DNA from 3 places in the Pseudomonas benzopyrenica genome. Region 1 is predicted to be linked to each of the others. Evidence: predicted binding sites of a transcription regulator. Region 1 holds the regulator's gene; each other region holds the start of a gene.
The links. The regulator FliA, encoded in region 1, starts transcription of late flagellar genes. The targets are predictions, from matches to a motif close to CTAAAGTTTNNNNNNNNNNNGCCGNTAA.
Positions count from the first base shown of each region.

Region 2: the regulator FliA is predicted to act here: its motif matches at 5,400-5,427, upstream of motA (flagellar motor stator protein MotA).
Region 3: the regulator FliA is predicted to act here: its motif matches at 2,951-2,978, upstream of V6W80_RS00240 (methyl-accepting chemotaxis protein).

Region 1 covers NZ_CP145723.1:3,337,842-3,348,042, reverse strand. Annotated here, with positions in the region: gene flhB (flagellar biosynthesis protein FlhB) at 1-567, shown strand, start outside; gene sodC (superoxide dismutase family protein) at 560-1,087, opposite strand; gene flhA (flagellar biosynthesis protein FlhA) at 1,340-3,439, shown strand; gene flhF (flagellar biosynthesis protein FlhF) at 3,450-4,778, shown strand; gene fleN (flagellar synthesis regulator FleN) at 4,871-5,701, shown strand; gene fliA (RNA polymerase sigma factor FliA) at 5,698-6,438, shown strand; gene V6W80_RS15800 (chemotaxis response regulator CheY) at 6,526-6,900, shown strand; gene V6W80_RS15795 (protein phosphatase CheZ) at 6,920-7,708, shown strand; gene V6W80_RS15790 (chemotaxis protein CheA) at 7,735-9,978, shown strand; gene V6W80_RS15785 (protein-glutamate methylesterase/protein-glutamine glutaminase) at 10,061-10,201, shown strand, end outside.
Region 2 covers NZ_CP145723.1:4,514,146-4,524,346, forward strand. Annotated here, with positions in the region: gene V6W80_RS21340 (trimeric intracellular cation channel family protein) at 1-19, opposite strand, end outside; gene orn (oligoribonuclease) at 36-584, opposite strand; gene V6W80_RS21350 (class I SAM-dependent methyltransferase) at 635-1,405, opposite strand; gene rsgA (small ribosomal subunit biogenesis GTPase RsgA) at 1,500-2,522, shown strand; gene V6W80_RS21360 (nitroreductase family protein) at 2,567-3,166, opposite strand; gene V6W80_RS21365 (flagellar motor protein MotB) at 3,330-4,490, opposite strand; gene motA (flagellar motor stator protein MotA) at 4,490-5,341, opposite strand; gene V6W80_RS21375 (HDOD domain-containing protein) at 5,459-6,976, shown strand; gene V6W80_RS21380 (rhodanese-like domain-containing protein) at 7,034-7,843, shown strand; gene asd (archaetidylserine decarboxylase) at 7,860-8,768, shown strand; gene V6W80_RS21390 (molecular chaperone) at 8,812-10,201, shown strand, end outside.
Region 3 covers NZ_CP145723.1:41,370-51,570, reverse strand. Annotated here, with positions in the region: gene gbcA (glycine-betaine demethylase subunit GbcA) at 1-1,087, shown strand, start outside; gene V6W80_RS00250 (hypothetical protein) at 1,200-1,403, opposite strand; gene V6W80_RS00245 (methyl-accepting chemotaxis protein) at 1,311-2,885, shown strand; gene V6W80_RS00240 (methyl-accepting chemotaxis protein) at 3,011-4,636, shown strand; gene V6W80_RS00235 (HAD hydrolase-like protein) at 4,734-5,366, shown strand; gene V6W80_RS00230 (DUF2141 domain-containing protein) at 5,377-5,787, shown strand; gene trpA (tryptophan synthase subunit alpha) at 6,518-7,324, opposite strand; gene trpB (tryptophan synthase subunit beta) at 7,321-8,529, opposite strand; gene V6W80_RS00215 (LysR family transcriptional regulator) at 8,622-9,518, shown strand; gene V6W80_RS00210 (DUF883 family protein) at 9,558-9,881, opposite strand; gene V6W80_RS00205 (dodecin) at 10,100-10,201, shown strand, end outside.

The DNA of each region.
Region 1 (10,201 bases):
CTGCTGCTGGCCCTGGGATTGCTGATCATCGCCGCCGTGGACGTACCCTTTCAGATCTTCAGCAATCGCAAGAAGCTGATGATGACCAAGCAGGAGATCAAGGACGAGTACAAGGACAGCGAGGGCAAGCCGGAGGTCAAGGGCAAGATCCGCCAGATGCAGCGGGAGATGGCGCAGCGGCGGATGATGGCCGAGGTACCCAATGCCGATGTGGTCATCACCAACCCGACCCACTTCGCCGTGGCGCTCAAGTACGACGCGGCCAAGGGCGGGGCGCCCGTACTGGTGGCCAAGGGCAGCGACTTCACCGCGCTGAAGATCCGCGAGATCGCCCAGGAGCACCAGGTCTCGCTGCTGGAGTCGCCGGGACTGGCGCGGGCGGTGTATTTCTCAACCGAGGTGGATCAGGAGATCCCGGCCGGTCTCTACGTCGCCGTGGCTCAGGTCCTGGCCTATGTCTATCAGCTCCGGCAGTTCCGTGCGGGGCGCGGGCGCAAGCCCAAGCTGTCCGATCTGCCCATCCCGCCAGATTTGCGGCGGGATGAGGAGGGGAAGGCGCCTACTTGATGACGCCGCAGGCGACACGGGCGCCGCCACCGCCCAGGGGTTTGGGCTGGTCGGAGTAGTTGTCGCCACCGGCATGCACCATCAACGCATGCCCCTTGATCTCTTCCAGACGTTTCAGCCGCGGCGCCAGTACCGGCTGGGTGGCCTGGCCGTCGGCGGTCACATAGAGCGCCGGCAATTCGCCCAGGTGACCGTCGTCCGACCAGGGCGCGCTGTGCTTGCCGGTATTGCGTGGATCCAGGTGGCCGCCCGCGGCGCCCCCGGCGGTCAGGGTGCCGTTCACCTCGGCCGCGCCGCAGTTGGGCTTGGTATGGACATGGAAGCCGTGGATGCCGGGCTCCAGGCCCTTGAGGTCGGGGGTAAAGACCAGACCGTACTTGGAACGGGTCACCTGCACGCTGCCGACGCTTTCGCCTACACCGTCGGTGGTGACCTTGTTCACCGGGATCGTCAGGGATTCGGCCGCCTGGGCGGTACCGACCAGGCAGGTGGCCAACAGCGTCGCGGTCCAGATTTTCATGGTGATGTTCCTCGGATAGGCGCGCTAGCGCGGGTCCCTAGACAGACTCATGGCCTGTGCCCGCGGTTCAGCCAGCGGCTCAGGCGATCCGTAACCAGTCCTGTATCACCCCCGGGAAAACCTCGCTGATTCAAGGTCTTGAGCAGTTGGCCCGGAGCTTGCTCAAGCCCCTGCGAACAGTGCGCTGCGTCAACTTTCCGTGACGCCGGCACCGGCAAGCGAGGAATGGGTGTGAAAGTCGACAAATCCCTGATGATGGGCAACATGCGTGGTCTGGCGCGCGGCAACCTGGGCGTGCCGCTGGCCGTCTTGGCGATGCTCGCCATGATGACCCTGCCGATGCCGCCGTTCCTGCTGGACGTGCTGTTCACCTTCAACATCGCCCTGTCGATCGTGGTCCTGCTCGTCAGCGTCTATGCCCTACGGCCGCTGGATTTCGCGGTCTTCCCGACCATTCTGCTGGTTTCGACCCTGCTGCGCCTGGCGCTGAACGTGGCCTCGAGCCGCGTGGTGCTGCTGCATGGCCAGGACGGCCACGACGCCGCGGGCAAGGTCATCCAGGCCTTCGGCGAGGTGGTGGTCGGCGGTAACTACGTGGTCGGTGCGGTGGTGTTCGCCATCCTCATGATCATCAACTTCGTGGTGGTGACCAAGGGTGCCGGCCGCATCTCCGAGGTGTCGGCGCGCTTCACCCTCGACGCCATGCCCGGCAAGCAGATGGCCATCGACGCCGACCTCAACGCCGGCATCATCGACCAGGCCGAAGCCAAGAAGCGCCGGACCGAAGTGGGCCAGGAAGCCGACTTCTACGGCTCCATGGACGGTGCCAGCAAGTTCGTCCGCGGTGACGCCGTCGCCGGCCTGCTGATCCTCTTCATCAACCTCATCGGCGGCATGGCCATCGGCATGGCCCAGCACGGTCTGCCGTTCGGCGAAGCGGCGCGCATCTACGCCCTGCTGACCATCGGTGACGGTCTGGTCGCCCAGGTTCCCTCGCTGCTGCTGTCGGTCGCTGCCGCCATCATGGTGACCCGGGTGTCCTCGTCGGAAGACATGGGCCAGCAGGTCAATCGTCAGATGTTCGCCTCGCCCAAGGCGCTGGCGGTCTCAGCCTTCATCATCATCGCCATGGGCCTGGTTCCGGGCATGCCGCACCTGCCGTTCCTCGGCCTGGGCGGCGCCGCCGCCGCCGGTGCCTGGCTGATCCACAAGCGCCAGCGTCAGGCCAAGCAGACCGCCGAGGTCGAAGCCAAGAAGCAACAGGACCTGGCCCCCGTGCAGCGCCCGGCCGAGGCCAAGGAGCTGGGCTGGGACGACGTGACCCCGGTGGACATGGTCGGTCTGGAAGTCGGCTACCGCCTGATCCCCATGGTCGATCGCAACCAGGGTGGCCAGCTGCTGGCGCGGATCAAGGGCGTGCGCAAGAAGCTGTCCCAGGACCTCGGTTTCCTCATGCCTTCGGTGCACATCCGCGACAACCTGGACCTGCTGCCCAACGCCTATCGTCTGACTCTTATGGGGGTGAGCGTGGCCGAAGCCGAGATCTATCCCGATCGCGAGCTGGCCATCAACCCCGGCCAGGTCTATGGCACCCTCAATGGCGTCGCCGCCAAGGATCCGGCATTCGGTCTGGAGGCCGTCTGGATCGACGTCACCCAGCGCGACCAGGCCCAGTCCCTCGGTTACACCGTGGTCGACGCCAGTACCGTGGTCGCCACCCACCTCAACCAGGTGCTCTTCAAGCACGCCCACGAGCTGATCGGCCACGAGGAAGTCCAGCAATTGCTGCAGGTGCTGGCCAAGAGCTCGCCCAAGCTGGCCGAAGAACTGGTGCCCGGCATCGTCTCCCTGTCGACCCTGCTCAAGATCCTCCAGCAGCTGTTGCAGGAGCAGGTACCGGTCCGTGACATCCGTACCATCGCCGAAGCCATCGCCAATGTCGGGCCGCGGAGTCAAGATCCCGCCGCCATCGCCGGTGCCGTGCGCGTCGCGCTGTCCCGCGCAATCGTCCAGAACATCGTAGGAATGGAGCCTGAGCTGCCTGTTATCACCCTTGAGCCAAGGTTGGAACAGATGTTGCTAAGTAGTATGCAGAAGGCCGGTCAAGGCGCCGAGGACGGCATGTTCCTCGAACCTGGCATGGCCGAAAAACTGCAGCGTTCCCTCGTCGAGGCGGCGCAGCGTCAGGAAATGATGGGTAAGCCAGTGGTGCTGCTGGTAGCCGGTGCGATCCGCGGGATGATGTCCCGCTTCGCCCGGATGGCGGCACCGAACATGAGTGTGCTGGCCTACCAGGAAATTCCGGACAACAAGCAGGTCACCATCGTCGCTACCGTTGGCCAGAATGGCTGAGGTCTAGATCATGCAAGTCAAACGTTTCTTCGCCGCCGATATGCGTCAAGCCATGAAGCTGGTACGCGACGAGCTGGGCCCGGACGCTGCCATCCTCAGCAACCGCCGGGTCGCCGGCGGGGTCGAGCTGACCGCGGCGCTGGACTACCAGGCTCCGGCACCGGCCGCGCCCAACGCGGAGCTGCAGGCGGAGTTGCGCAAGACCCATGCGAAGATCGCCCAGGCCCATGCCGACCTCAGTATCCGTGCGCCGGGCGTCCCCTCGGCCGCGCCGAAGGACAAGCAGTTGCTCGGCGCCATCAGCGCCGCCGACAGCCGTCGCGAGCCGGTGATCGCGCCGCCGCGCGCCCCCCAGCCGGCCGCCGCCGCGCCTGCCGCCAGTGCCGCGCCGGAAGACCGGCGTGCCCTGGAAGCCATGCGCAGCGAGCTCAGCGGCCTGCGTGAACTGCTGGAAGTCCAGCTCGGCTCCATGGCCTGGACCCAGGTGCAGTCCACCCGTCCGCAGCAAGCTGGCCTCTGGCGTCGCCTGCAGCGCATGGGCCTGCCGGCCGATCTGGCCCGGCACCTGCTCGACAGCGTGGCCAAGATCCAGGATCCGCGCCATGCCTGGCGCATGCTGCTGGCCAACTTCGCCCAGCTGGCCAAGACCACCGACGCCAAGATCCTGGAGGAGGGCGGTGTCGTCGCCTTCGTCGGTCCGGCCGGCATGGGCAAGACCACCACCCTGGCCAAGCTCGCCGCCAATTACGTGCTCAAGTACGGCCCCCAGAGCCTGGCGCTGGTCAGCATGGACAGCTTCCGCATCGGTGCCCAGGAGCAGATCAAGACCCTGGGCCGCATCCTCGACGTACCGGTAACCCTGGTCGATCCGGGCCAGTCCCTGGCACAGGCCCTGGCCCCCCTGGCGCGCAAGCGCCTGGTGCTGATCGACACCGCGGGCATGCCCGCCAACGATCCGGCGCTCAAGGCGCAGCTCGAAGCCCTGGCCAACCGCCAGCTGAAGATTCGCAACTACCTGGTGCTGGGCGTCACCAGCCAGAGCCAGGTGCTCAAGGCGGCCTACCACAGCTATCGGCGCTGCGGCCTGAGCGGCTGCGTGCTGACCAAGCTGGACGAAGCCGCCAGCCTCGGCGAAGCCCTGGGCCTGGCCATCAGCCAGCGCCTGCCGGTGGCCTACATCGCCGACGGCCCGCGCATCCCGGACGACCTGCATCCGGCGCGCAGCCACCAGTTGGTAAGCCGCGCCGTGAGCCTGCAGGCACCCGAGGAGCCGAGCGAAGAAACCATGGCTGGCATGCTGGCCGGCCTGTATCAGAGCAATGCCCGCCGCGCCGGTTAGCGCAGACGAACGGTAGTGGTGCATCGCATGCCTGGGCACGCCAAATGCACTTGGTCTAAAGTGTGACGGATTTCAATCAAAGGTATCAGGCAATGGGTAGCATGCATCCCGTCCAAGTCATAGCGGTCACGGGCGGTAAAGGCGGTGTCGGCAAGACCAACGTGTCGGTCAACCTGGCCTTGGCCCTGGCCGATATCGGGCGGCGCGTCATGCTGCTCGACGCCGACCTGGGCCTTGCCAACATCGACGTTCTGCTCGGCCTGTCGCCCAAGCGCACCCTGGCCGACGTCATCTCCGGCGAGTGCGAGCTGCGCGACGTGCTGCTGCACGGCCCGGGCGGCATCCGCATCGTCCCGGCGGCCTCGGGCACCCAGGCGATGGTCAATCTGACGCCGGCCCAGCACGCGGGCCTGATCCAGGCCTTCAGCGACATTAGCGAGAACCTCGACGTGCTCATCGTCGATACCGCTGCCGGCATCGGCGATCAGGTGGTCAGCTTCGTTCGCGCCGCCCAGGAAGTCCTGGTGGTGGTGTGCGACGAACCCACCTCCATCACCGACGCCTACGCCCTGATCAAGCTGCTCAATCGCGACCATGGCGTCACCCGGTTCCGGGTTCTGGCGAACATGGCGCTGACGCCCCAGGAAGGTCGCAATCTCTTTGCTAAGCTGACCAAGGTGACCGACAGATTCCTGGATGTCGCCCTGCAATACGTGGGCGCCATTCCGTTCGATGAGGCGGTGCGCAAAGCCGTGCAGAAGCAGCGCCCCGTGTTTGAAGCCTTTCCGCGTGCCAAGGCCTCGCTGGCCTTTCGTGCGGTGGCCCAGAAAGTCGATGGCTGGCCGCTGCCTGCCAATCCGCGCGGCCATCTCGAGTTCTTTGTCGAGCGCCTTGTGCAACCAGCCATCGGTACCCACGCATGACAGCATCCAGCGGGCTTCGCATGTACAGCAAAACCTCGGAACGTACCCAGCAGGAGCAACTCATCAACCGCTATGCGCCGTTGGTGAAACGCATCGCCTACCACCTCCTGGCGCGTCTGCCGGCCAGCGTGCAGGTCGAAGACCTGATGCAGGCTGGCATGATTGGGCTGCTGGAGGCCTCACGCAAATATGACGCCGGCAAGGGCGCCAGCTTCGAGACCTACGCCGGCATCCGCATCCGCGGCGCCATGCTCGACGAGGTGCGCAAGGGTGACTGGGCGCCGCGCTCGGTGCATCGCAACACGCGCATGGTCACCGACGCCATTCGTGCAGTGGAAGCGCGGACGGGTCGCGACGCTAAAGATTCCGAGGTCGCGGCCGAACTTAAATTGAGTCTGGATGAGTACTACGGCATCCTTGGCGACACCATGGGGAGTCGCCTGTTCAGTTTCGACGACCTCATGGAGGGTGGTGAGCATGGGCTCGAGGAGAGCGGTTCGCATGAACTCGAACCCGGTCGCGGTCTGGAAGATCAGCGCTTCCGCAAGGCCCTGGCCGACGCCATCGCCAATCTTCCGGAGCGTGAACGTCTGGTGCTCTCGCTGTATTACGACGAGGAACTCAACCTCAAGGAAATCGGCGAGGTGCTGGGCGTGAGCGAGTCACGCGTCTGCCAGCTTCACAGTCAATGCGCGGCACGCCTGCGGGCGCGGCTGGCGGAATGGCGTTCGCGTTAACCGGCTGGTACTCAGGCTACTACGATTGCTTAGACGCGCCTCATGGCGTGTGTGCGGATTAGGACGGAGGTCGACTTGGACAAGAACATGAAAATCCTCATCGTGGACGATTTTTCCACGATGAGACGCATCATCAAGAATTTGCTGCGCGATCTGGGATTCACCAATACCGCCGAAGCAGACGACGGCAACACCGCACTGCCGATGTTGCAGAGCGGCAACTTCGATTTTCTCGTCACCGACTGGAACATGCCTGGCATGACCGGCATTGACCTGCTGCGTCAGGTCCGCGCCGACGCGCGGCTGAAAACCCTGCCGGTGCTGATGGTGACCGCCGAAGCCAAGCGCGAGCAGATCATCGAGGCCGCTCAGGCCGGCGTGAACGGCTATGTGGTCAAGCCTTTCACCGCCCAGGTGCTGAAAGAAAAGATCGACAAGATCTTCGAGCGGGTGAACGGCTGAAGAAAGCCGCGGGGACGTTATGGATCAGCTTGGCTCCAACAGCTTCAGCGACTTCGAGTCGAATCTCAAACAGCACGCCCAAGAGTTGGTGAAATGCCTGGAAAGCGGCGATTTCACCCAGGCCGTGCATGTCATCAACGAGCTCAATCAACTGCGTGACCGGGGGCTCTACCAGGAAGTCGGCAAGCTGACCCGCGAATTGCACAACGCCATCGTCAACTTCGAGATCGATCCGCGCGGCATGGCCGGCGAAGAGGTCTCCCAGATCAGCGATGCCACCGATCGTCTCTCCTACGTGGTGAAGATGACCGAGAACGCCGCCAACCGGACCATGGATCTGGTGGAGGAGAGTGCCCCGCTGGTAGGCAACTTCGGTGACGAAGCCCGTGCCGTGCATGCCGACTGGAAGAAGTTCATGCGCCGGGAAATGGGCGCGGACGAATTCCGCGAGTTGGCCAAGCGCGTCGATGCCTTCCTCAGCCACAGCGAGAGCAGCGCCGAACAACTGTCGTCCAAGCTCAACGACATCCTCCTGGCGCAGGATTACCAGGACCTCACCGGTCAGGTGATCAAACGCGTGGTCAACCTCGTCGGGCAGATCGAGAAAGACCTCGTCAAGCTGGTGATGATGGCCAGCCAGGTCGATCGCTATACCGGCTTCAGTCACGATCACACCGCGCTGATCGAACAGAATCGAAAAGAAAAGACGATGAAGGGTGAAGGTCCGCAGATTCATGCCGATAAGCGTGAAGACGTCGTGGCCGCTCAGGTCGACGTCGACGATCTTCTATCCAGTCTGGGCTTCTGACCCAGACCCTCTTGGGGAGTGCAGGAATGAGCTTCGACGCCGATGAAGAAATCCTCCAGGATTTCCTGGTAGAGGCCGGCGAGATTCTCGAACAGTTGTCCGAACAATTGGTCGAGCTGGAAAGCCGCCCGGATGACATGGATCTGCTGAACGCCATTTTCCGTGGCTTCCATACCGTAAAGGGCGGTGCCGGTTTCCTGCAGCTCCATACCCTGGTCGAGTGCTGCCATATCGCGGAAAACGTATTCGACATCCTGCGCAAGGGCGAACGCCGCGTGGATGCCGAGCTGATGGATGTGGTGCTGCAGGCACTGGATTCCGTCAACGAGATGTTCGGTCAAGTCCGTGAACGCGAAGAGCCGACCCCGGCCTCGCCTGAATTGCTGGCGGCCCTGGCCCGCCTGGCCGAGCCCGCTGGCAGCGAGCCGGCGCCGGTCCCGGCTGCGCCCGTGACTGCCACCCCGGTCGTGGCCGCAGCGCCCGCGCCGACCGCCCCGGCGGCCGCCGAGCCGGAGCTGAGCGATGCCGATTTCCAGAATCTGCTCGATGCCCTGGGCAGCGAGCCGAGCGCGGCAGCGGCAACGCCTGCGGCCGCCAGTGGCGACGACATCACCGATGACGAATTCGAGGCCCTGCTCGATCAGTTGCATGGCAAGGGCAAGTTCAACGAGGCACCGGCCACCGCGCCGGTTGTCGCTGCGGCTCCTGCCGTGGCTGCGGCTGGTGGCGACGACATCACCGACGACGAATTCGAGGCCCTGCTCGACGAATTGCACGGCAAGGGCAAGTTCGTCGCGGACGAGGCCGCGGCACCGGTTGTAGCAGCGCCTGCTGCGGCGGCTCCAGCCGCCGCGACGGGTGGTGACGAGATCACCGACGACGAATTCGAATCCCTGCTCGACGAATTGCACGGCAAGGGCAAGTTCAGTGGTCCTGCTGTAGCCGCTGAGTCCGTGGCTGCGCCCGTTGCGGCAGCGCCGGCGCCCGTCGCCGCGCCTCAGCCCGCGCCGGCACCCGCACCGAAGCCGACGCCGGTCGCCGAGGCCGCGGCGCCCAAGCCTGCGGTGGCGGCAGCGCCTGCCGAGCGTCCCACCAGCGAGGCGGAGACCACCGTGCGGGTCGATACCGCGCGCCTGGACGAGATCATGAACATGGTCGGTGAACTGGTGCTGGTGCGTAACCGCCTGGTCCGCCTGGGCCTGAACAGCGGCGATGAGGCTATGGCCAAGGCCGTGTCCAACCTCGACGTGGTCACCGCCGACCTGCAGACCTCGGTCATGAAGACCCGGATGCAGCCGATCAAGAAGGTCTTCGGCCGTTTCCCGCGCCTGGTCCGCGATCTGGCGCGCAGTCTGAAGAAAGAGATCAACCTGGAACTGGTGGGCGAAGAAACCGATCTGGACAAGAACCTGGTCGAGGCCCTGGCCGATCCGCTGGTGCACCTGGTGCGCAACGCGGTCGACCACGGCATCGAAGGCCCTGCCGAGCGCGAAGAGAACGGCAAGTCCCGCGCCGGACGGGTGGTGCTCTCCGCCGAGCAGGAAGGCGACCACATCCTCCTGTCGATCTCCGACGACGGCAAGGGCATGGACGCGGATCTGCTGCGCAACAAGGCAGTGGAGAAGGGCCTGCTCGACCGCGACGCGGCCGATCGTCTGACCGAGACCGAGTGCTTCAACTTGATCTTCGCTCCAGGTTTCTCCACCAAGGCTGAGATCTCCGACATCTCCGGCCGCGGCGTGGGCATGGACGTGGTCAAGACCAAGATCAGCCAGCTCAACGGTACCCTGAACGTCTACTCGACCAAGGGCCAGGGCTCCAAGATCGTCATCAAGGTGCCCCTGACCCTGGCGATCATGCCGACGCTGATGGTGATGCTGGGCAACCAGGCCTTCGCCTTCCCGCTGGTCAACGTCAACGAGATCTTCCACCTCGACCTGTCCCGCACCAACGTGGTGGACGGCCAGGAAGTGGTGGTGGTACGCGACAAGGCGCTGCCGCTGTTCTACCTCAAGCGCTGGCTGGTGCCCAATGCGGCCCATGTCGAGCAGGGGGAAGGGCATGTGGTGATCCTCTCGGTAGGCACCCAGCGCATCGGCTTCGTGGTCGATCAGCTGGTGGGCCAGGAAGAGGTGGTCATCAAGCCCCTCGGCAAGATGCTGCAGGGCACGCCCGGCATGTCCGGGGCGACCATCACCGGCGACGGGCGCATCGCGCTCATCCTCGATGTGCCCAGCATGCTCAAGCGCTACGCCCGTCGCGGGCTCTGAGTCGGCCAGGTACGAGCGGCGTCGGGCCCGTGCTCGGCGCCATCGGGTGGCCTGCGCCGCCCCAGGTTAGGAGTTTCAACGTATGCCGGTAAAAGTACTGGTGGTGGACGATTCCGGCTTCTTCCGGCGTCGGCTCAAGGAAATCCTGGCGGCCGATCCCAACATCTCGGTGGTGGGCACGGCCAGCAACGGGCGCGAAGGGGTCGATCAGGCCCTGGCGCTG
Region 2 (10,201 bases), 1.2 Mb from region 1:
GATAGAGGATGGACAGCAGCACGGCTGCGCGGCCATCAGACCTTGATGAAGTGCTCGCGGTAGTGACGCAGCTCGGCGATGGAATCGCGGATGTCGTCCAGCGCCAGGTGGCTGCCGCTCTTCTTCACGCCGTCACGCACATGGGGCGCCCAGCGCGCGGCCAGTTCCTTGAGGGTGGAGACGTCCAGGTTGCGGTAGTGGAAGTAGGCTTCCAGCGCCGGCATGCGGCGATAGAGGAAGCGGCGATCCTGGCAGATGCTGTTGCCGCAGATCGGCGATTTGCCCTTGGGTACCCACTGCTGCAGGAATTCCAGGGTCAGGGCCTCGGCCTGGGCGGTATCGACGGTGCTCTCGCGCACCCGCTGGGTCAGTCCCGAACCGCCGTGCTGACGGGTATTCCACTCGTCCATGCCGGCCAGGATCTCGTCCGACTGGTGGATGGCCAGCACCGGGCCCTCGGCCAGCACATTGAGGTCGCTGTCGGTGACGATGGTGGCCATCTCGATGATCACGTCCCGATCCGGATCCAGGCCGGTCATTTCCAGGTCGATCCAGATCAGGTGCTGCGGATTGGGGGTGGTCATGGTGAACTCCTTGATGATGGCAGCAGTGTAGCAGTGCGCCTGCCGCGCACCTACCGGCGCCAGAGCAGCAGCCGGCTGCCACGCAGGTCGCCCACTTCCAGCACCCTGTCCGCTGGCTGGCCGGGAATCTCGAAGGTGTTGCTGATCAGCCAGCTGCCGGCCCGCAGCTCCGTGCTGGCCTTGTCGCCCAGGCGCGGCATGGGCGCCGGGGAGAGAAAGCAGTAGACGACGTCGAACTCGCCCAGCTCCACTCGCCAGAGATCGCGATAGCGCACCTGGCAGTTGCGCCGTGGCAGGCAGCGCAGCCAGGCCAGGGCGAAGCTCAGCGGCGCCGTCTCCACACCGACGAAGGTGGCCTGCGGAAAGCGCCGGGACAGGTCGACCAGGGTATCACCCAGGCCGCAGCCCAAGTCGACGAAGCGAAAGGTCGGCTCGCGCTCGGCGAGCAGTTCGGCCAGCCGCTCGCGGGTTTGGCGCCCGGTGAGATAGAGCGGCACCCGCTCGCGCAGGCTGTTCCAGTTCAGCAGCAGGAGCAGCAGGAAGCCGAGCGCGGCGATACCCGCCGACAGGCCGCGACCACTGACCAGGTAGAGCGCCGGAGCGAACAGCAGATTGATGAAGACCCACCAGCGCGCCAGGCCCAGGCGTTCGCCCAGCAGCGCCGCGAGCACGGCCTGCAGGCACACCAGCAGCAGCAACGACGGGCGCTGCCCGGTGAAGCCAGCCCACAGCCGCAGTCCGACGACCGCCAGCACCAGGGCGGCCAGTTGCACCAGCACGGCCAGCAACAGGGGATAGCGCGAGGCGAGATGGGCCAGCATGGGGGCTCCAGAGCGACGAGGTGCGCCAAGTTTAGGTAATCCGCGAGAGGCGGCCAATGCTAGACTCCTCGACCCTGAAACCCGCGGACTTCCCATGGCCAAACGCCACCTGACCCGTCGCCAGAGCTGGCGGATCGAAAAAATCCAGACTGAACGCGCTGCTCGCGCGGAAAAGCGCGAATCCAAGCTGGTCGACGAACTGGAAGGTGGCGACCTGGGCCCCGAACAACAGGGCCAGGTGATCGCCCATTTCGGCGTTCAGGTGGAGGTCGAAGATGGCGAAGGTCGGCTGCAGCGCTGCCATCTGCGCGCCAACCTGCCGACCCTGGTCACGGGCGACCAGGTGGTGTTTCGCTCCGGTATCCAGGGCAATGGCGTCATCGTCGCCCAGTTGCCGCGCCATTCGGAGATCTGCCGGCCGGACATGCGCGGTCAGCTCAAGCCGGTGGCGGCCAACGTCGACCGCCTGGTGATCGTCTTTGCCCCGCTGCCCACGCCCCATGCCAACCTCATCGACCGCTACCTGGTGGCGGCCGAGCATGCCGGCATCCAGCCGCTGCTGCTGCTCAACAAGGCCGACCTGATCGACGAGCACAACGGTCCGGCGCTGGACGAACTGCTGGGCATCTACCGCGAGCTGGACTATCCGCTGCTGGAGGTGTCGGCCCACAACGGCCTGAGCATGGACCAGCTCAAGAGCGCTCTGGACGAACACGTCAGTGTCTTCGTCGGTCAGTCCGGCGTGGGCAAGTCGTCGCTGGTGAACGCCCTGCTACCGGGCGTCGATACGCGCGTCGGGCCGCTGTCCGAGCTGACCAACAAGGGCACCCACACCACTACCACCGCCAGGCTCTTCCACTTTCCCGATGGCGGCGACCTGATCGACTCACCCGGTATTCGCGAATTCGGCCTCAGTCACGTCAGCCGCGACGACGTCGAAGCCGGCTTCAAGGAATTCGGCGACTACCTCGGCCACTGCCGCTTCCGCGACTGCAAGCACGAGCGCGAGCCCGGTTGCGCCCTGCTCGCGGCCCTGGAACGCGGCGATATCCATCCGCAGCGGATGGCCAGTTACCGGCATATCCTGGCTAGCCTCGAAGGCGAGTCACGCTACTAACGAAAACGCCGGGCAAGCCCGGCGTTTTTATCGATCGACGACTATCAGCCAAAGACGCGGAAGCGCTCGGCATCGTCCATGAAGCCCTTCTCCGGGAAGTCGCCCTCGTTGGAACCGAAGGGCATCTGGGCGCGCAGGTGCCAGGTCTCCGGCAGCTTCCACTCGGCGGCGGCCAGGGCGTCGGGCAGCGGATTATAGTGCTGCAGGCTGGCGCCTATGCCGGCGTTGGCCAGGGCGGTCCACACCGAGAACTGGGCGATGCCGCTGGCCTGTTCCGACCAGATGGGGAAGTTGTCGGCATAGGCGGGATACTTGTCCTGCAGGCCGGCAACGACATGCCGATCCTCGTAGAACAGCACGGTGCCGGCGCCGGCCGCGAAGCTGTTGATCTTGCCCTCGGTAGCGGCGAAGGCGTCGGCCGGCACGATCTGCCGCAGCGCCTGCATGACGAAGCCCCAGAACTTGTCGCTCTCGGCGCCGAACAGGATCACCGCCCGCGAGCTCTGCGAATTGAAGGCGGAGGGCGACAGCTTGACCGCCTCCTGGATCAGCGCGGTGACCTGGTCCTGGGCCAGCGGCAGATTCTTGCCCAGCGCGTACTGGCTGCGGCGGCGCTTGATGGTGTCGATAAAGGCGTTGCTCATCGGAAGGCTCCTGCAAGGGAATCGGAGATCGGGAGACCGCGCGCCAGGGCGCAAGGTGCCCGATCCGTCATGAAACCCCTGCAGCTTAACCAGCCGTCTTCACGTCAACGTACGAAAAAACCGAACGCTAGCAGCGAATTTTCCTATCGATCGCCATGACCGCTCAGGGCTTGCTCTGGATGACGCCGGCGTCGAAGGCGTTGATCTGCTGCTTGAAGGCGGCGTTGTTGATGGGTTGCGCCAGATTGCCGGTGGCGCTGACGCCACCACTGGAGACCCCGCTGCGACTGGCAGCCGGCGCGCCATCGGTCGCCGGCTTCGGTGCCTGGCTGCTCCCGGCCCGTCCCTCGATGGCCTGCTGGGCCTTCTTGGTCAGGACGATGATATCGATGCGGCGGTTGACCGGATTGAGCGGATGCTCGCGATCGAAGGGGGCCGAGGAGGCATAGCCGACGATCCGCGCCACCTGCTCTTCCGGATAGCCACCGGCGATCAGCGCCCGGCGTGCGGCGTTGGCGCGACCGGCGGACAACTCCCAGTTGCTGAAGTCACCCTTGCCGTTGTAGCGCGCCGCATCGGTATGGCCGCTGATGCTGATCTTGTTCGGCACCTGGCGAATGGTGTCGGCCATGGCCAGCAGGATGTCCTCGAAATAGGATTTCAGTCGCGGACTGCCGGAATCGAACATCGGCCGGTTCTCGGCATCGACGATCTGGATGCGCAGGCCGTCCTGGGTGATTTCCAGCAGGATCTGGTCCTTGAACTTCTGCAATTCCGGATTCTGCTCGATCTTGTTCTGCAGCTCCTGCAGCAACAGCTCCAGGCGCTCCTTGTCGACCTGCTCGGCGATCTTTTCCGCCTGGCTCGGATCCATCTTCGCCTGACTGGCATCCTTCTGCTGCTGGGTCGCGTCGTTGGGCTGGCGCTTGTCGGACGGATCGAGCGCCTGGGTGGGATCGGGCGCGACGCGGTTGGAGTCGTTGGGATCGGCACGCTCCTGCACGTCCGGATTGACCTTGTTCTGGGTCGAATCCGGTTGCGCCTGGATCTCGGGATTCAGGGTGCGATCGGGCGCCGGCGTCGGCGTGCCGCCCAGGTCGATGACATAGGGACTGGCGCTTTCGGTGAAGCCGATCGGATCCTGGAAGTAGCCGGCGATGGCCTTCTTCTGCTCTGGGGTGGCCGAGGACATCAGCCAGAGCACCAGGAAGAACGCCATCATGGCGGTGGCGAAGTCGGCGAAGGCGATCTTCCAGGCGCCGCCGTGGTGGCCGGCGGCGCTTTTCTTGATGCGCTTGACGATGATCGGCTGGTTGTTGTCCATCAGCTGCCCCGCATGGCCTGCTCGAGCTCACTGAAGGACGGCCGGTGCGCCGGGAACAGCACCTTGCGGCCGAATTCCACGGCGACGGTGGGCGGCATGCCGCTGGCGGCGGCGACCAGGCAGGCCTTGATGGCCTCCAGCACATTGAGCTCTTCCTTGGCGTCGTGCTCCAGGCAGGTCGCCAGGGGGCCGAAGAAGCCGTAGGCCGCGAGAATACCGAGGAAGGTACCTACCAGCGCGGCGCCCACGTGGCCACCGATGGCCGCCTGGTCACCCTCGCCGAGCATACCCATGGTGATCACGATACCCAGTACCGCGGCGACGATACCGAAGCCGGGCAGGCCGTCGGCGACCCGCGATACCGCGTGGGACGGATGCTCCAGTTCTTCCTTGATGCCGGCCAGCTCCATGTCGAACAGGCCTTCCAGCTCGTGGGGCGCCATGTTGCCGGAGGACATCAGCCGCAGGTAGTCGGCGACGTAGGCGGTCATCCGCTCATCCTTGAGGATGTTCGGGTACTTGCTGAAGATCGGACTGGCCTTGGGATCCTCGACGTCCGCCTCGATGGACATCATGCCCTCGCGCCGGCTCTTGTTGAGGATCTCGTAGAGCAGCTTGAGCACGTCCAGGTAGAAGGCGTGGGTGAAGCGGTTGCCAAACATCTTCAGCGACTTCTTGAACACCTGCATGAAGGTGCTGCCCGGGTTGGCTTGCAAGAAGGCCCCCAGGGCGGCACCGCCGATGATCAGGACCTCGAGCGGCTGGATGATCGCAGCGATCTTGCCATGCGCGAGAATGTAGCCGCCGAGGACAGCCGCGAATATCACGATGATGCCGATGATTTTTGCCATGGTTGGGAATACTGTGTGCTAAGGAAAATTGAGCCGGGGATCTGCCCTCACGTCCCCTTTATCGGACCCGGCGCCCCGGACTGAAGGCCTTTCATCAAATTTCAAGGCGACCGTCGTATGTCCAGCCGCCCAAACACCGTCGAAGACTGGGTCAAACACCTGGAAGGCGTACGCCTGCCGGTGGCCACCGCCACCGCGGAGCGTCTGCGCCGCGCCCTGGCCGATGGCCGTCTGGCGTTGCATGAGATCGCCGAACGGCTCTGCGAGTCACCACCCCTGGCGCTGGCCCTGCTACGCGAGGCCAATCGCGGCCATGCCAGCCTTGGCGATCCGGCCGCCAGTCTGGAGGCCGTGCTCGGCCGCGTCGGTCTCGGGCCGGCGGAGTACCTGATCGCCCGCCAGCCGACCCTGCCCGAGGAGCGCCTGCCGCGTCCGCTGCGGCAGCTATGCCTGGTCAGCCAGCACGCCATGACCCTGGGGCTGGGCCTGTTCGGTGTGCCCCTGGCGCGGCTGTGGCCGGACATTCGCCTGGCCGCCCTGCTCTTTCTGGCGCCGCTCTGGCCGCTGGCGACCCGTTATCCGGAACTCTTCGAGGAATGGGAACGGCGGGTGCTGGGCGAAGGCGAACCGGCGCTCAAGGTCGAGCGCGAGCTGCTCGGCGTGCCGGCGATCCGCCTGTGCCAGGCGCTGGCCCGTCACTGGCAGTTGCCCGAGTGGATCGTGGAAGGCTATCGCCTGCTGGACCAGGATCGCCGGCAACTGGTCAGGGCGCTGCACATCGCCCATGGCGACGATCCCCTCGAACAGCAGCAGCGCCTCGACGACGACCCCAATCTGCGCCGCTGGCTGACCCATCCCGGCAACACCATCCTGCTGGCCAACGGTCTGGCCCTGGCCAGCCACCATGCCTGGGATGGTTCTCATACCCTGCGCTGGCAGCGTTTCAGCGCCCTCTATCTGCAACTGCCGCTGGCACGGGTGCAGAGTCGCAGCCATGAACTGGCGGTGCAGGATGCCCAGCGCCATGCCCGACCCGGCCTCTGGCATCCGGCCGAGGGCCTGGTCTGGCCACCGGGCGAACGGCGCCTCAAGCCGGTGCCCCGGGTACAGGTCGCCAGCGAGAGTCAGGCACAGCGCTGGCGCGGGCTCTGCGAGCAGCTGCTGCACACGCCCAGCGCCTTCGCCACCCTGCCCCAGCTGTTCGATTGCGCCCGCCAGGCGCTGGTGGCCTGCGGCCTGCCGCGGCTGCTGTTGCTGACCCCGGATCGCAACGGCCAGAAGGGCAATGTCCAGCTGCACCACGGCCTGGACGACGCCCCCGGCCTGCAACTGGATATCGCCAGCCACCCGCTGCTGGCCAAGCTGTTCGGCAGCCCCGGCCAGTTGCGCATCGATGACGGCAACCGAGCGCGCTTCGCGCCGCACCTGCCCGCCGATCTGCGCCGGCTGTTCAGCAACGAGCGGCTCTGGCTGCGCAGTCTGGGCTTCGGCGAACGGGTGGTGCTGCTGGCGATCCTGGACAGCGAACTACAGCCAGCGGATCCCCGCCGGACCGCGGCGCTGGACAAGACCTTCACCTGCATCGAGCGCGCCATCGGCACCTTCGCCAATCGTCCGCGGGCACGACCGGCCTGACGCTGGCCGGTCAACCTCGGTACACTTCACCTTCTACGGACCGACGGGAAATCCGCGATGCCCTTTTCCGCCTTGCCCCTGGTGATCGAACCGGCCGATCTCGCGGCGCGCCTGGATGCGCCCGAACTCATCCTGGTGGATCTCTGCAGCGCTGCCCACTATGCCGAAGGGCATCTGCCCGGCGCGCGCCATGTCACGCCCGCCCGCACCCAGCTGGGCAGCAAGCCGGCGCCCGGCCTGCTGCCGGCCCAGGCGGACCTGGAACGGCTGTTCGGTGAACTGGGCCAGCGCGACGAGGCCGTCTACGTGGTCTATGACGACGAAGGCGGCGGCTGGGCCGGACGCTTCATCTGGCTGCTCGATGTCATCGGGCACGGCCACTATCACTATCTCAACGGCGGGCGCCAGGGCTGGATCGCCGCCGGCCTGCCGCTGAGCACCGAGGTACCCGCTGCGGCGGGCGCACCGGTCGCTTTGACTCTGCACGAGGAGCCCACCGCCAGCCGGGCCTATCTGCAGAGCCGGCTGGGCGCCGAAGACCTGGCCATCTGGGACGCCCGTGGCGCCGATGAATACCGCGGCGAGAAGGTGCTGACCGCCCGCGGCGGCCACATCCCCGGCGCGATCAACTTCGAGTGGACCGCTGGCATGGATCGTGAGCGCCAGTTGCGCATCCGCGAAGACCTGGCCGCCGAACTGGAGCGCCTGGGCATCACCCGCGACAAGGAAATCATCACCCACTGCCAGACCCATCACCGATCCGGCTTCACCTACCTCGCGGCCAAGGCCCTGGGCTATCCGCGCGTCAAAGCCTATGCCGGCTCCTGGGGCGAATGGGGCAACCACCCCGACACCCCCATCGAATGACTGCCAAGGACCTCTCATGAAACTGCAAGACCGACTGTTCATCCTTGCCCAGCACCTGCTGCCGCACCATCTGCTGTCGCGGGTGATCGGTGGCTTCGCCGAGTGCCGGGCGCCCTGGTTCAAGAATCTGCTGACCCGCTGGTTCGTCCGTCACTATGACGTCGACATGCGCCAGGCCCAGGTGGAAGACCCCACCGCCTACGAGAACTTCAACGCCTTCTTCACCCGCGCCCTCAAGCCCGGTGCCCGCCCGCTGCCAGCCGAGCCCGGCGTGGTGGTCAGCCCCAGCGATGGCGCCATCAGCCAGCTCGGCCGCATCGAGCATGGCCGCATCTTCCAGGCCAAGGGCCACAGCTACAGCCTGCTGGAGCTGCTGGGTGGCGACGGCCTGCGCGCCGCGCCCTTCATGGGCGGCCATTTCGCCACCATCTACCTGTCGCCCAAGGACTACCACCGGGTGCACATGCCGCTCACCGGTACCCTGAAGGAGATGGTCTATGTGCCCGGGCGCATCTTCTCGGTCAACCAGCTCACCGCCGAGAACGTGCCCGAGCTGTTCGCCCGCAACGAGCGGGTGGTCTGCATCTTCGATACCGCCGTGGGCCCCATGGCGGTCATCCTGGTCGGTGCCATGATCGTCGCCAGCATCGAGACGGTCTGGGCCGGCCTGGTCACGCCACCCAAGCGCGAACTCAAGCGTTTCGCCTACGACGAGGCCGCGCGTGCGCCCATCACCCTGCGCACCGGCGACGAGCTGGGTCGCTTCAAGCTGGGCTCCACCGCCATCGTGCTGTTCGGTCCGGACGCGGTGAACTGGTCCGCTGAACTCGGCGCCCTGTCCACCGTCAACATGGGGCAACTGCTGGGGGTTCCGACCACGCCGGCCCCCTTGACCACCGTTTCCGAGCCAGGGTCTCTCGCCTAGATGCGCGGTTCATTGCCCATCGAAACAGGAGTGCGCGCGGCGAATGGATAGCAAAAGGCCACAGCTCATGTTGCGGGTACCGACGCCCGATCAGCGCAGCCTGACGTTTTGTGACGCCACACCAGCCGGCCTCAAGCGCTGGCTGGAGCAGTTGCCGCGGGCCAAGCTGGGTGAATTCGCCCGACTGCTCTATCAGGGGCTGCTGGAGCTCAATCGGCTGATCCTGACGCCGGAAGCGCGCCTGCGCCTGCTCGAATCCCTGCGTCCGGACGTGCAGCGAGTCTGCCAGTTGCTCGAACGCCATGTGCTCAATCAAGCCATCGTGCTCGACGAGCGCTCGCGCAAGGTCGCCAATCTCTGCCAGGCCCTGCAGAACCTGCTGGCCGCCGGCTACAAGCTGATCGTGGTCGAGGAAAGCGAGCGCGGCGAACGCAGCACGCTGCTCGCCACGGCCATCCAGCGCGCCCTGCGCGCCCTGCTCGGGCCGCTGATCCGCGCCGCCCAGCTCTATACACCGGTGCACGACAACCTCTGGCTGGAGCTGCATCAACTCTATCGGCTGGCGGTGACCACTGGTCTGCACAACCAGAAGATTCGCGATGAGCTGCTGCCCGGCGACGGCAGCCAGACCATCACCCAGGCCTATGGCGCCGCCTTGCTGTTTGGCGCCGCCCGCTGCAACCAGTTGCGCCAGAGCCACATCGCCCAGCTGACCCTGCACCTGGACGACTGGGCCGGCCTGATCCGCCTGCAAGGCCCCGAGCAGAACGGCACCCTGATGGTGGTGGCGCCGCAGATCGACGCCCCGCCGCGCTATCGCTCGTTGCTGCGCGAAGCCAACCTCAGTGGCCTCCTGGGGCTCGCCCCGCAGCAACTGGTGCAGGCCATCGAGGACTATCTGGCCCTGGCACCGGAACAGCGACCGCGCGCGCGCCTGCCGGTGCACGGCGATCTGTCTTTGGATCTGCTGCAACACCTGGTCGGGGCCTGGGGGCAGGAGGCGGATCGTGCCTTCCAGCGCATGCCCGGTCAGGGCCAGGTACAGGTCTGCATCGGCATGAGTGCCCTGCACTACCAACTCGCGGGTGGCCAGGTGTTCGCCGACACCCTGCGGCTGTCGGCCGCGGCGGCCCCGGAAACCTTTGCCCCCAAACCCAAGGAAGACGTCTGGTCGCTGGCCTTCGATGCCGACACCCGGGCGTCCGATGCCCTGGACTGGAGCACCGAGGCCTTGGAGGAAATCCACTACGACGTGTTGCCCGGCGACGGCGAGGCAGCCAGTCCGGCCTTTCCGATCCATGCGGTACAGGTGGTCAACCACAGTCCCGGTGGCTATTGCCTGAGCTGGAGCGGCGAAGTGCCCGAACAGTTACAGGCCGGTGAACTGCTCGGCGTGCGCCTGCCCGAGGATCACAACTGGGGCCCGGCGGTGG
Region 3 (10,201 bases), 1.8 Mb from region 1:
CTTCATCACCCTGCAGCTGGGTGACAATCCCATCCTGGTGGTCCGCGGTGCCGAGGGTAAGGTCCACGCCTTCCACAACGTCTGCCGTCACCGCGGTTCGCGCCTCTGCGTGAGCGACAAGGGCAAGGTCGCCAAGCTGGTCTGCCCCTACCACCAGTGGACCTACGAGCTGGACGGCCGTCTGCTGTTCGCCGGCACCGAGATGGGCGCCGACTTCAACATGGCCGACTTCAATCTCAAGCCGATCCACGTCAAGACCGCCGGCGGCTACATCTTCATCTCCCTGGCCGACGAACCGCCGGCCATCGACGACTTCCTGCGTACGCTCGAGCACTACATGGAGCCGTACGACATGGAGAACGCCAAGGTCGCGGTACGCACCGACCTGGTCGAGCAGGCCAACTGGAAGCTGGTGCTGGAAAACAACCGCGAGTGCTATCACTGCAGCGGCTCCCACCCCGAGTTGCTGAACACCCTGCTGGAATGGGACGACGTCACCGATCCGCGTGCCTCCCAGGCATTCAAGGATCAGGTCGCCGCCTGCACCACGCGCTGGGACGCCGACAACATCCCCTACGCCCATGCCAGCTTCGGCTTGCGCAACCGCATCGTGCGTATGCCACTGCTCGCCGGCACCGTGTCCATGACCCTGGACGGCAAGCCCGGCTGCCAGAAGCTCATGGGGCGCATCAAGGACCCGGACCTGGGCTCCATGCGCATCCTGCACCTGCCGCACTCCTGGAACCACTGCATGGGCGATCACATGATCGTCTTCACCGTCTGGCCGCTGGGTCCGACCGAGACCGTGGTGACCACCAAGTGGCTGGTGCACAAGGACGCCGTGGAAGGCGTCGACTACGATCCGGTCAACCTGCGCAAGGTCTGGGATGCCACCAATGACCAGGATCGTCGCCTGGCCGAGGAAAACCAGCGTGGTATCAACTCCAAGGCTTACCAGCCGGGTCCCTACTCAAAGACTTACGAATTCGGCGTGATTAACTTCATCGACTGGTACAGCGAGCGGCTGCTCAACAACCTCGGCGAAGAGGCGCCAGCCGCGCATCTACGCCAGGTCGGCGGTGACTGAGGAACGCGAATTCTAAGCCGCCCATGGAGCCGCAAGGGCTCCATGGGCATGCCAATAAACTGTCTTTATGTTAATGCGGTTTTTTGACGCACCTCTTTTTAGCGTCTTTATTTTAAAACATCACATAAAGTTGAGCCTGTTCACGTTTTGAATCGTCTTTCACGGGCTCATCATGACTCTTCGCTCGCTGTCCATCGCTACTCGCAATCTGCTGTGTTTTGGCATTCTTGCGACACTCGTCGCTGCCCTCGGCTTGTTCGGTTGGTTTCAGTTGGCGCAAATCCGCCAGTTGGGTCATCAGGTAGAACAGCGCCATATCCCCACGCTCGTCGCCGCCAATGACTTGGGGATGCTGCTGGCCCGAACCCGCATCGAAACCCTGCGTCTGCTGGCCATGCCCGATGCCGAGACCCTGACCAACACCCGCAAGAAGCTGGACGACCTGAGTACCGAGGTCCAGGCCGCCTTCGGGCGCTATCAGCAAGGCGCGCTGTCGCCACAGAGCCGACAGGCGCTGGACGATCTGCGCCAGGTGCACCGGGAATACATGCAGGGCGTACGGCAGCTGGCCGACCTGGCCGGTGCCGGCCAGATGGCCGAGGCGCGCCAGGTGGTCCAGCAGAACATGGCGCAACTGGGTCTCCGGATGAACGCCAGCATCGAGACGCTACGCAACGTGGTCCAGCAGGATATCCATACGGCCAGTAACGAGGCCGATACCGCCTATGCGCGCTCTACCACCGTGACCTGGCTGATGATCCTGCTGGCGCTGGCCCTCACCGCCCTGCTCGCCTGGCGGCTGACCCGCAGCATCGCGGGGCCCATCGCCCAGGCCGTTGCGGCGGCGCGTACCATCGCCACCGGCGACCTGACCCAGCCGCTGGACGCTCGCGGGCGCGACGAGGCGGCCCAGCTGCTGCAGGCCATGCAGCAGATGCAGGGCCAGTTGCGCGAGACCCTCGCGCACATCGGCGATTCGGCCACCCAGTTGGCTTCAGCCGCCGAGGAGATGACCGCGGTGACTCAGGAAAGCGCCCACGGCCTGCGCCAGCAGAATAACGAGATCGAAATGGCCGCCACGGCGGTCACCGAGATGAGCCAGGCGGTCGAAGAGGTCGCCGGCAATGCCGGCTCGACCTCCACCGCGTCGCGCCAGGCCGCCCAGACCGCGGCCCAGGGCCAGCGCCAGCTGGGCGAGACCCTCGGCGCCATCGAAGCCCTCACCGAGCAGGTCCTAGGCGCCAGCGCCCAGGCCCGTGAGCTGGAAAGCCAGACCCGCGACATCAGCCAGGTGCTGGATGTGATCCGCGCGGTGGCCGAGCAGACCAATCTGCTGGCGCTCAACGCCGCCATCGAGGCCGCCCGGGCCGGTGAGGCGGGCCGCGGCTTTGCCGTGGTGGCCGACGAGGTACGGGCCCTGGCCAAGCGTACCGGGGACTCGACCAGCGAGATCGAGAAGATGATCGGCAATATCCAGCAGGGCACTGGCCAGACCGTCGATGCGCTGCTGAGCAGTGCCGATCAGGCACGACTGACCCGGGAACAGGCCCAGGCGGCCAATGCCGGCCTCGCTGCCATCGCGGATGCGGTATCCGGCATCGACGAACGCAACCTGCTGATCGCCAGCGCCGCCGAGCAGCAGGCCCAGGTGGCCCGTGAAGTGGATCGCAATCTGGTACGCATCCGCGATCTGTCGGTGCAGACCGCCGCCGGTGCCGAGCAGACCCGGGGCGCCAGCCAGCAACTGGCGGATCTGGCAGCGACCTTGAGTGGTCAGGTACGCCGCTTCCAGTTCTGAGCGAGTGTCAGCACCTAGGCTAGAAGCCGTCGGGTCGTTAACAGTCAGCTTTAAGACGAATGACCATAAAGTCGCGGCGCCTCTAGCCGTTAAAGGAGACCTCACTCTTCACCGGGGCTGCCGCCGTGACCTTTCGTTCCTTCTCCCTCGCCATTCGCAGCGTGTTGTGTTTCGGCCTGCTGGCCATCCTCGTCGCCAGTCTGGGCCTGTTCGGCCTGTTGCAACTGTCGCAGATCCGGGCCCAGGGCCAGGTGATCGAGACCAACAACGTGCCCAGCATCGTCGAAGCCGACAACCTTGCCCTGCAACTGGCCCGCACCCGGGTCGAGGTGCTGCGCCTGCTGGCCATTCCGGACGCCGCTACCGTCGCCAACACGCGCAAGAAGATCGACAGCATCAATGCCGACATCGGCGCCGCTTTCGGTCGCTATGACAAGCTCGTCAGCAGCGACCGCGAGCGCCAGGCCTTCGAGGCCCTGCGCCAGATCCATGGCGACTATGTCCGCTACACCGCGCAACTCGCCGACCTCATCGGGGCCGGCAAGGTCGACGAGGCCCGCAGCCTGATCCAGACCAGCATGGCCCAGCTCGGCGTACAGATGAACGAGCGCACCGAAGCCCTGCGCAAGATCAACCAGGAAGACATCAAGGCCGCCTCCCAACACTCCGGCGACACCTATGCCCAGGCCACCTCCATCACCTGGATGGTCATCGCCCTGGCCCTGGGTCTGACCGTGCTGCTGGCCTGGCGCCTGACCCTGAGCATGACCCGACCCATCGCCGAGGCCGTGGCCGCCGCCCGGACCATCGCCAGCGGCGATCTGACCCAGACCCTGGATACCCGCGGTCACGACGAAGCCGCCCAGCTGCTGCAAGCCATGCAGCAGATGCAGACCAATCTGCGCGACACCCTGGGGCACCTGGGCCATTCCGCTACCCAGCTGGCCTCCGCCGCCGAGGAAATGACCGCGGTCATGCAGGAGAGCGCCCACGGCCTGCAACAGCAGAACAGCGAGATCGAGATGGCGGCCACCGCGGTCACCGAGATGAGCCAGGCGGTGGACGAAGTGGCCGGCAATGCCACCTCCACCTCGTCCGAATCGCGCCAGGCCGCCGATACCGCGCGCCAGGGCCAGCGGCAGCTGGGCGATACCTTGGGCGCCATCGAGGTGCTCACCGAAAACGTGCTGGGTGCCAGCGAACAGGCCCGCCAGCTGGCTGAACAGACCCGCAACATCAGCCAGGTGCTGGACGTGATCCGCTCGGTCGCCGAACAGACCAACCTGCTGGCGCTCAACGCCGCCATCGAAGCCGCGCGTGCCGGTGATGCCGGTCGCGGCTTCGCCGTGGTCGCCGACGAGGTGCGCGCCCTGGCCCATCGCACCGGTGAATCCACCCGCGAGATCGAAGGCATGATCGGCAGCATCCAGCAGGGCACCGGCCAAACCGTCGATGCGCTGCTGACCAGCGCCGACCAGGCGCGCCAGACCCGCGAGCAGGCGCAGTCGGCCAACGCCGCCCTGGCCGCCATCGCCCAGTCGGTGTCGGGCATCGACGAGCGCAACCTGGTGATCGCCAGCGCCGCCGAAGAGCAGGCCCAGGTGGCCCGCGAGGTGGATCGCAATCTGGTACGCATCCGCGATCTGTCGGTGCAGACCGCTGCCGGTGCCGAACAGACGCGCGCCGCCAGCCAGCAGCTCTCCGAACTGGCGGTGGAGCTCAACGGCCAGATCCGCCGCTTCCGCGTGTGACCTGTCCGGCAGGGACACCCCTGCCGGATCCCATCGCGGTGGCAAAACCGGGAGGCGACCGCTACGCTGGCGCCTTCGCCCACCGTGCCTCTCTCGCATGAGCTATCGCTACGTCATCTTCGACTTCGACGGCACCCTGGCGGACAGCCTGCCCTTTCTGTTGAGCTGCCTGGGCGAGCTGGCGCGAACCCATGGCTTTCGGCAGCCAGCTGCCGACGAGTGGCCCCGGCTGCGCGCCGCCTCCCTGACCGGCCTGCTCGACAGCCTGGGCATCCCGCTGTGGCAGGTACCGCGCATCGCCCGCCACTATCGCCGCCTGCTGGTCCAGCGCGGCGACCAGGTGGCGCCCTTCGCCGAGATTCCCGCCACCCTCGACCGGCTCCAGGCCAACGGCCTGGCGCTGGGTCTGGCGACCTCCAATTCCGCCGCCGCGGTCCATCAGGTACTGCCCCAGGCCGGACGGTTGTTCCCCGATGGCGAATTCGATATCCCCCTGCTGGGCAAGGCCCGGCGCCTGACACGGTTGCTCCGCCGCCAGGGCATCGCACCGGCCGAGGCGCTCTATGTCGGTGACGAGCTGCGCGATCTCCAGGCTGCGCACCGCGCCGGGCTGGATTGCGCGGCCGTGGCCTGGGGCTATGGCTGCCCGGTGACGCTGCGTGCGCAGCAGCCCGATCTTTTCTTCGAACACCCGGTCGAGCTGTTGCGGCTGCGGCCCTCCCCCTGCTGAAGGAATGTCCATGAAGTCTCTGTTGCTGGTCGCTGGTCTTTGTCTGAGTGGTGTGCTGCACGCCGCCGAGCTGCAGGTGCGGGTGGAGACGGTCGATGCCTCGGGGGGCCAGTTGCTGCTGGCGGTATTCGATAGCGAAGAGGCCTGGAAGGCGCACAAGACGCCGGTGGCCCAGGCGCATCTCGCTGCACAGGCAGGTGCCCAGGAACAGCGCTTCGACCTGCCACCCGGACGCTACGCCGTGTCGGTCATCCACGACAGCAACAGCAACAGCCAGCTGGATACCAATTTCATCGGCATGCCCACCGAACAATACGGCTACAGCAACAATCCGCCGCTGCGCATGCGCATGGCCACCTTCGAGGAATGTGCCTTCACCCTGCCAGCCGCAGGTCTGCGCCAGCAGGTGACGCTGCGCTAGGACGCAGGCTTAATGCACAGGCTTCCAAACAGAAAATCAACAGAGTTATCCACATGACTTTTAGCGTCGATCGCTGAACCCCGAGCTGAACAGGCGTGGATAACTCCTTGGGCTGGCAAAAGAAATCCCTTGACTCGGGCATATCTCGAAAAACTGATCATTATTTGATCGATCCTCTGGAAACCGCGCCAGCTCTGGTCTCTGGCACTGGACGAACAACCTATCCACAGCCCTATGCAACGCTATTGTGGGTTGTGGAAAACGCCTGAAACAGTTTTGATCATTTTTTGTACGATCCTCTGCAGGCCTTGCCAGCCCTGGCGTACAGATCAGGTCCCACATCTTTTCCACAGGCACGCACACAGCAGATGTGGGCAAACCAGCCAGGAGAAACGTCTTCTGGGGTCATGCATAGCCTGAGCGGAATTGGTTATTTATTGAGCAATTTTCCTTGGACAGTTGCCCCAACGGTTGCTGACAACTTGCCCAAGGCTTATCCACAGCCTTTACCTGTCAAGCAATGACGGCACGACAGGCAATCGTCCGCAGCCTGACCGGTTGAATCTGACCGTCGCCAATTCGATCAACAAGGTCAGTATCCCCGCAGCCCTTCTGGCGCGCGGCTTTGCGTCGGTAGCGAACAGACTGCCCACAACCTTATGCACAGTTTGCAAAGCATTCGGGCATAAAAAAGACCGCTTTAGGCGGTCTTTTAAGCACTGGCAAGTACTCAGCGCGCAGTACGTACGCTGTCCGACAGCTGCTTGCAGAGGCCGAGCACGCCATCGATGGCAGCGCCCGAAGATTCGGCCTTGGCGATCTGGTCGACGAATGCCGAACCCACTACCACGCCATCGGCGATCCGGGCGATCACGCGGGCCTGCTCCGGGGTACGGATGCCGAAGCCGACGGCTAGCGGCAGGTCGGTGAAACGACGCAGGCGCGCCACGGCGGCCTCAACGTGCTCGGTGGTGGCCGAGCCGGCACCGGTCACGCCCGCGACGGATACGTAATAGACGAAGCCGGAGCTGGTGTTGAGTACGCGCGGCAGGCGGGCGTCATCAGTGGTCGGGGTGGTCAGACGGATGAAGTCGATACCGGCGGCCTGGGCCGGCAGCGCCAGCTCGGCGTCGTGCTCGGGCGGCAGGTCGACCACGATCAAGCCATCCACGCCCGCTTCGGCGGCTTCCGCCAGGAAGCGCTCCACGCCATAGCGATGGATGGGGTTGTAGTAGCCCATCAGCACCAGTGGCGTCTCCCCCTCCCCGCGACGGAAGTCACGCACCATCTCCAGGGTCTTGGCCAGATTCTGGCCACCCTGCAGGGCACGCAGGGCAGCGGCCTGGATGGCTGGACCGTCGGCCATGGGATCGGTGAAGGGCATGCCCAGTTCGATGACGTCGGCGCCGGCCGCCGGCAGGCCCTTGAGGATGGCCAGGGCGGTGGCATAGTCCGGATCGCCCGCGGTGGTGTAGGTGACCAGGGCCGCGCGGCCCTCGGCCTTCAGCGCGGCGAAGCGGGTTTCCAGACGGCTCATAGCTTGTCTCCCAGGTGGCTCATCACGGTCTGCATGTCCTTGTCGCCGCGGCCCGAGAGGCAGATCACCATGAGGTGGTCCTTGGGCAGGTGCGGCGCGCGCTTGTAGGCCTCGGCCAGGGCGTGGGCGGATTCCAGGGCCGGGATGATGCCTTCCAGACGGCAGGTCTGGTGGAAGGCGGTGAGCGCCTCGTCATCGTTAATCGGTACGTATTCCACCCGCTGCACATCGTGCAGGTGGGCGTGCTCCGGGCCGATGCCGGGATAGTCCAGACCGGCGGAAATGGAGTGGGCGTCGATGATCTGGCCGTCGTCGTCCTGCAAGAGGAAGGTGCGGTTGCCGTGCAGTACCCCGGGCACTCCGCCGTTGAGGCTGGAGGCATGCTTGTCGGTGTTCACGCCGTGACCACCGGCCTCGACGCCGACGATGGCGACGTCGGTGTCATCGAGGAATTCGTGGAACAGGCCCATGGCATTGGAGCCACCGCCAACGCAGGCGATCAGGCTGTCGGGCAGGCGCCCTTCTTTTTCCAGGATCTGCGCGCGGGTCTCACGACCGATCACGGCCTGAAAGTCGCGGACCATGGCCGGATAGGGGTGCGGACCGGCCACGGTGCCGATCAGGTAGAAGGTGTCGGCGACGTTGGTCACCCAGTCGCGCAGGGCCTCGTTCATGGCGTCCTTGAGGGTACCGGTACCAGCGGTGACCGGAATCACCTCGGCGCCCAGCAGCTTCATGCGGAAGACGTTGGCTTGCTGGCGATCGATGTCGGTGCTGCCCATGTAGATGACGCAGGGCAGGCCGAAGCGCGCGGCCACGGTGGCGGTGGCCACGCCGTGCATGCCGGCGCCGGTCTCGGCGATGATGCGGGTCTTACCCATGCGCTTGGCCAGCAGGATCTGGCCGATGCAGTTGTTGATCTTGTGCGCGCCGGTGTGGTTCAGCTCTTCGCGCTTGAGATAGATCTTGGCACCACCGAAATGCTCGGTCAGGCGCTCGGCGAAGTACAGCGGATTGGGACGACCGATGTAGTCACGCTGAAAATAGGCCAGCTGGTCGAGAAACGCCGGATCTTCCATGGCGGTCTCGTATTCGCGCTGCAGATCGAGGATCAGCGGCATCAGGGTTTCGGCGACATAGCGGCCACCGAACTGGCCGAACATGCCTTGAGCGTCGGGGCCCTGGCGATAGGCGGTCTGGGTCATGGGATTCTCCTGCGAAGATGGATCTACCTTACCTGCTTGAGTGCCGGTGATAAATCGATAAGATCGCGATGACCCGTCAGGAAATCTCACAGATGAGCGAACCCCGCGACCTGCCTCCCCTTAATGCCCTACGTGCCTTCGAAGCCACCGCTCGTCTGGGCGGTATGAGTCGCGCCGGAGACGAACTGCATGTGACCCACGGCGCCGTGAGTCGCCAGATTCGTGCACTGGAGGAACAGCTCGGGGTGGCGCTGTTTCGCCGTGAAGGTCGGGGGCTGGCGCTGACCGAGGCCGGGCTGCGCCTGCGCGAGGTGAGCGGTGAGGTTTTCGAACGGTTACGCGAGGTGTGCGCTGAACTCAAGGCTGGCAGTCGCCAGGGACCCTTCGTGCTGGGCTGCCCGGGCAGCCTGGTGGCCCGCTGGTTCATTCCGCGACTGGATCGCCTCAATCGCGATCTGCCGGAGTTGCGCCTGCACCTCTCGACCCGTACCGACGATACCCCGCTGGCCGCTGCCGGCCTGGACGCCAGCCTGTTGTTCACCGAGACGGCGCCGCCCCAAGACGTGATGCCCTATCACCTGGCGCCTGAGCGGATCGGGCCCGTGCTGAGTCCCTACTGCCCGGCCTATCTGCGGCTCAGGGACGGTGATCTGCAGGCCTTGCTGGCGGAGCGACTGCTGCACACCCTGTCGCGGCCCCAGGCCTGGCCACAGTGGTTCGCCATTCAGGGCCTGGCGGCACCGGCGCTGGAGTACGGGCAGGGCTTCGAGCACCTCTATTACCTGCTGGAGGCGGCGCTGTCGGGATTGGGGGTGGCGATCGCACCGGAACCACTGGTGGCGGCGGATTTGAAGGCGGGCAGGCTGGTCGCGCCCTGGGGCTTCGCGACGACCGGTGCGGAGCTGGCGCTGTGGGCGCCGGGTCGGCTGGCGGATGAGCGGGTGGAGCGGTTGGCGGCTTGGCTCAGACAGGAGCTGGCCGAGCGCTAGCGCCCGAGGCATCCCGTGGGATGCCTCGAACTGCCACGATCAGTGGTCGCCGCGCAGCAGCGCCCAGCCGACCAGAACGGTCACGCCAGCGGCGATGCCGACGGTGGCCCAGGGATGTTCGCGCGCCACGCCACTGGCGGCACGGCCGTACTGACGGGTCAGGCGACGCACGTCGTCATAGACTTCTTCCAGCGAATCGCCCGAATGATGCAGGGCTTCGCGAGCGGTGCTCTTGAAAGAGTTCAGGCTGCTGCGGGATTCGCGCGCCGCGTTCTTCTTCAGCGATGCCAGCGAGTCGAGCAGGCTGTTGATTTCGTTCTCGATGCTGGCGATGGACGCCTGGTAGTCGGTGTTACGGGCCATGACAACCTCCTGAGATGGACGGATTCAGGAAATGTGACTACCGAGCCGTTGGAAAGTGCTGCATAGCCGTATCCGAGAGCCTGGGCAGTGAACTTATCGGGACCTTTCGCGGCCTCAAATGGCAGAGGCACCCTTCCCGGCGAGTCGACCGCGACACCGGTCAACGCGTTGCCGGCTATCCGCTGCAGCGCCCGTCATTGCTGACCCAGGAGATTTTCATGTCCGATCATCACACCTACAAGAAGCTGGAAATCGTTGGCTCTTCCACCACCAGTGTCGAGGACGCCATCAATAATGCCCTCGCCGAGACTTCCAAGTCG